2 regions of the Bacillus sp. V33-4 genome follow, and region 1 is predicted to be linked to the other one. Evidence: riboswitches for the same ligand, from Rfam matches in the RefSeq annotation. Region 1 holds a riboswitch; the other holds the start of a gene.
What was found. A riboswitch is a leader RNA that binds a small molecule or an ion and turns the genes downstream of it on or off. The one in region 1 is predicted to bind cyclic di-GMP.
Positions count from the first base shown of each region.

Region 2: it holds a riboswitch for cyclic di-GMP, as region 1 does, so the genes downstream of both, CVD23_RS04330 (anti-repressor SinI family protein) here and CVD23_RS18950 (hypothetical protein) in region 1, are expected to answer to the same signal.

Region 1 is NZ_PGVC01000059.1:26,248-28,450, forward strand. Features, by position in the region: gene CVD23_RS18945 (TerC family protein) at 1-390, shown strand, start outside; cyclic di-GMP riboswitch class I at 655-739, shown strand; gene CVD23_RS18950 (hypothetical protein) at 921-1,139, shown strand; gene CVD23_RS18955 (YkvS family protein) at 1,186-1,392, shown strand; gene CVD23_RS18960 (hypothetical protein) at 1,439-1,816, shown strand; gene CVD23_RS18965 (chemotaxis protein CheX) at 2,078-2,203, shown strand, end outside.
Region 2 is NZ_PGVC01000010.1:21-2,223, forward strand. Features, by position in the region: gene CVD23_RS04325 (helix-turn-helix domain-containing protein) at 183-503, shown strand; gene CVD23_RS04330 (anti-repressor SinI family protein) at 761-910, opposite strand; cyclic di-GMP riboswitch class I at 941-1,036, opposite strand; gene CVD23_RS04335 (pseudouridine-5'-phosphate glycosidase) at 1,389-2,203, opposite strand, start outside.

The sequences.
Region 1 (2,203 bases):
GTGGCAGCGGCTGTGAGAACGATCATTATCGCAGATGCCGTAATGTCCCTTGACAATGTCTTGGCATTAGCGGGTGTCGCACATGGATTCGTCCCGATTTTGGTTGGTATTTTAATTTCTATTCCAATCATTGTTTGGGGCAGCCAGCTATTATTGCGCGTAATGGAAAAATTCCCGTTCATCATTTATGCTGGTGCCGGGCTGTTGGCATATACTGCGGGAGAAATGATGATTGAAGACGAAACAATAGAAGCATTTCTTCATTCTGTCGTTCCCGGCTTAGTCGACGAGATCCACACGTGGCTTCCAATTGTCTTAGTCATTTTAGTGGTAGGTGTTGGGTATTTTAGAAGAAGGGACAATCTTCTCAAAACTACTGATGTTATTTAAATATGTTTACATAGCGTCAGTGCGAAAAAAGGACTGACACAGTTGTTTATTGACAGACTGTCGGGAAATTGGTAGAAGTAATTGATTCCCGAACAGGATTAACGAAAAAATAGAAGGTCGGATTGAGTTTTGTAAGGATATTCCGGCGAAATTTAATTATCATATAAATGAATCCTAAGGCATGAGTATAATTACCTATTTTTGTTATAAAATGGCGAAAAATGTTGAAATTTCCCTTCTAAAGTTTTACTATCATATTAATCAAATGTAAAACGGCAAACTTGTTGAAAGACAAGGACGCAAAGCCACGAGTCTAAGGTCATCGTACTAGGATAGTCGGGTTGCCAAAAAGTTCGGGAAAAATCATCGGTAAATGGTGCTTGAAAACCATTTATACAACAAGTCCACCAACTTTTTCGGTGGATTTTTTTGTATAAAAATTTAAGCGAGGCTTACGGGTACAATTATTCAATTTACGTAACTTCTTAGTTTTAAAGCTTAAAGAATCATAGGTGAGGAAGCGATGATAAATGGAGTTAATTAATTGTATTCAATGTCATGAAATATTTGTACATTCCGGAACAGCCGAACAGCTTTGCGCTAAATGCGCCCAACAGGAGAGCGTATTACTTCGCGAAGTAAAACATTATTTAAGACGTAAACCAAAAGCAACGATCCTGGAAATACAAGAGGATTTAAATATCCCTTCAAATATCGTTATACGCTGGAAAAAAGAAAATCGGATTTGAATTTATGAATGCAACATTAACACATAAAAAAGGGAGAGAGTTAGTGGTGGAAAGAATAAAATCGGGAAAAGCGAAGAAAGGCGACACGATTCTTTTTGAACGAAAAGATACTTCATGTGAAGGCGAAGTGTTTCTTGTCAGGGAAAACAGTGTACTGGTTGAAATTTCACGGGAAGCTGCCCGAATTTTTGGATACGAGACTCCAAATACAGTGGTGGGACATGGGAATTATATGATTATTAAGAAAGTATAGTCAAGCCAAAGTAGCCAGGTTAACAAGAAATAGAGGAGAAGAGATCATGCAGCTTTCTGAGTTAATTTCGAAAATAAATAAAAGTGTAGAGGATCTGGATCTTATTTCAACAAGAAAGCTTATCGAAGCCAACATAACAATTCTTAATCAGAATAAAAATCTCCTGAAAAGTAATGCCAGGGAATTACTCGAATTCTTAACTAATAGTTTGGATAATGAAGATAAACCACTGACACGCCAGGAATTGGGGGCTATCAATTCAATAAACGCTTACGCCTCAAGATTTGACGTGAGAGGGCTGAAGATTAGTATAAAGGATAAAGCGCAATTGCTGTTGCGCAAAGATGTCATTCTTTACCTGAATTCTGATGCTAAAATTTTATTAGAGGGACTAGGAGCTATAACAAAAGACGACCAGCAATGAGGTCGTTTTTTTTATGGGGATTTTTCTTTCTATTATTTTCATGAGGAAACAGCTGTAGCTGCCCAATCTCTTGCCCAGCTGGCAGAGGAGCTGAACCAGTCGGTATCCGGTTTTAAAGTGAACTAAATATGATAGAATAATAGATAGTTGACCCCAATCCGATGAATGAAGGATTGGGGTTGCCTAATTGAATAGAGGTAGTGTATTGTCGATAGCTCTATATGAGCGTCAAATATTTATTAATTGGAGGAAATACACAGAATGAATCTTACACAATCCCAGCCGGTTTCCATACTTATGGATGGTATGCTTTCGTCATTAGACCATGTCGTTCCCGTCCCCTATGAAAAAGGAAGCCCGCAAAGTCTGGAAAACTATCTAAACCTT
Region 2 (2,203 bases), on a different contig from region 1:
TAGGTGGAAATAAATTCCGCCAACAAATGCTTGACTCAAACATATGTTGTCCATTTCGGGTTAGCCGTTATAATATATGATAATATATAGTGGTAGATATAAAATACAGGATGTTCTTTATATGAAACCGATGAATTCGGCTTTGTTATTATAGAAAACTTATGTAAGGTGTGTGAGACTGGATGATTGGTGATCGGGTAAAAAAAATCCGTCAGGAAAAGAAGATGTCACTTTCTGAACTGGCTGATCAAGCAGGTGTTGCTAAATCCTATTTAAGCTCCTTGGAGCGCAATTTACAAAGAAACCCGTCCATACAGTTTCTTGAAAAAATATCGTCTGTACTGGGAGTTCCTGTTGATACCTTAATCAATGAACAGCCTAATAAAGAACAGCTTGATTCCGATTGGATGAACCTCGTGAAAGAGGCAATGAACTCCGGGGTTACGAAGGATCAATTCCGTGAATTTTTGGAGTTTAATAAATGGAGAATTAATAAAAAATAAACCTGTTTTTTTCATAACAGGTTTTTTATTTATGTATTTGAGTAAATTTCACAATGTGCTAAGCTAAACCGAAAAACGAATCTAATGGTCTTAATAACCCGGGAGTATTCCGTGGCAAACGAATAATACTGTTTACATTTTAAATAACTGTTCGTTTTTCAATTAAAGAAATAGCTATCGAAATTTACAGAGAGCGTCCATTGGTTCTATTGCAGAATATTGCTGGTTTGTTCCGGCATGTTCCTGATTCTTCATTTTTAGCGATTTTCAACAGCAACTTCCCTCATAAAATGATCATTAAGAAAATTTCGGATATCTTCTTTTTTGAGTCCTAGCTCCTTCGCTTCAATAATCAGCAGCATCCATTCCAGATCGATTTCGTCAAAGCTTTCTTTTACGCCTGCCAACATGACTCCCCCTAAAATACATTTCGTATTCCAGGCAACCCAGCCGTCCTAGCCTGAAAATGCTTCCAAGACCTTAGACCCGCGACTTTGCGTCCCCATCTTTCAATAGGTTTGCCCTTTTCTGGACCTGATCCATCCTCTTCTAATACTTAGGTATTATTTTATCTACTTCTTTACTATTACGGTGTTATTATTTGTCATATGAAAAATGCAGGCCATTCTCATTTTCGTTCAAAAAAAGCCATTATTCTACAGCTTTCTTCTATTTCCACGTAAGTTATTATGAAAATGTTAACTTTTGGTAGGTTTAAAGATGAATTTCTGTAAGTTTAACGAAATTATCGTCGAATTATTTTGCTAACGATTGATTGAATGCGTGGGTGTATGATTAGTTCTTTTTCACTGTTAAGTCTTCTTGTTTTTTGCTTCTTTATCATTATAAACGGGAAAAATCAGCCCCCTTTTAAGAGCTGATCTACTATGTATATTTCAATAAACTCACTGCGATACGGGACCCGATATCTGCATTATACTTTACAAGTGCAATATTGGCAATGAGACTTGAGCCTTTTGTTAATTCTTTTACTTTCCCTAACAGAAATGGAGTTACGTCCTTGCCTGCCACGTTATTTTCCTTTGCTTCCGAGAGCGCCGCTTCAATCACCTCATTAATGAATGTTTCATCTAATGCATCCCGCTCCGGAATCGGATTTGCGATTACAATCCCGCCATCCAGCCCAAGCTCCCATTTAGTACGAATCAATTGTGCAGCCTGATCCGGATCGTCGACACGGAAATTTACACTATACGGGCTTGTTCGAGTATAGAAGGCCGGCAGACGGTCAGTTTGGTAACCGACAACGGGAACTCCGAACGTTTCCAGATATTCAAGAGTTAGTCCGATATCCAGAATCGATTTTGCCCCCGCGCACACGACGGTAACATTCGTCTGTGCAAGCTCTTGAAGATCCGCTGAGATATCCATTGTCGTCTCTGCTTCGCGATGTACACCGCCAATACCGCCTGTGACGAATACTTCAATTCCAGCCAGACTTGCACAAATCATCGTTGCAGCCACTGTCGTTGCTCCATTTTTACGATTGGATACAAGATATGGAAGGTCGCGGCGGCTTGCCTTCGCCACATCATTGCTTTTCGCCAGAAACTCGAGTTCATCTTCTGATAAGCCAATTTTAATTTTTCCATTTAGAATTGCAATCGTCGCCGGAACAGCGCCGTTTTTCCTGATAATACTTTCTACCTCTTTTGCTGTTTCTACATTTTGTGGATATG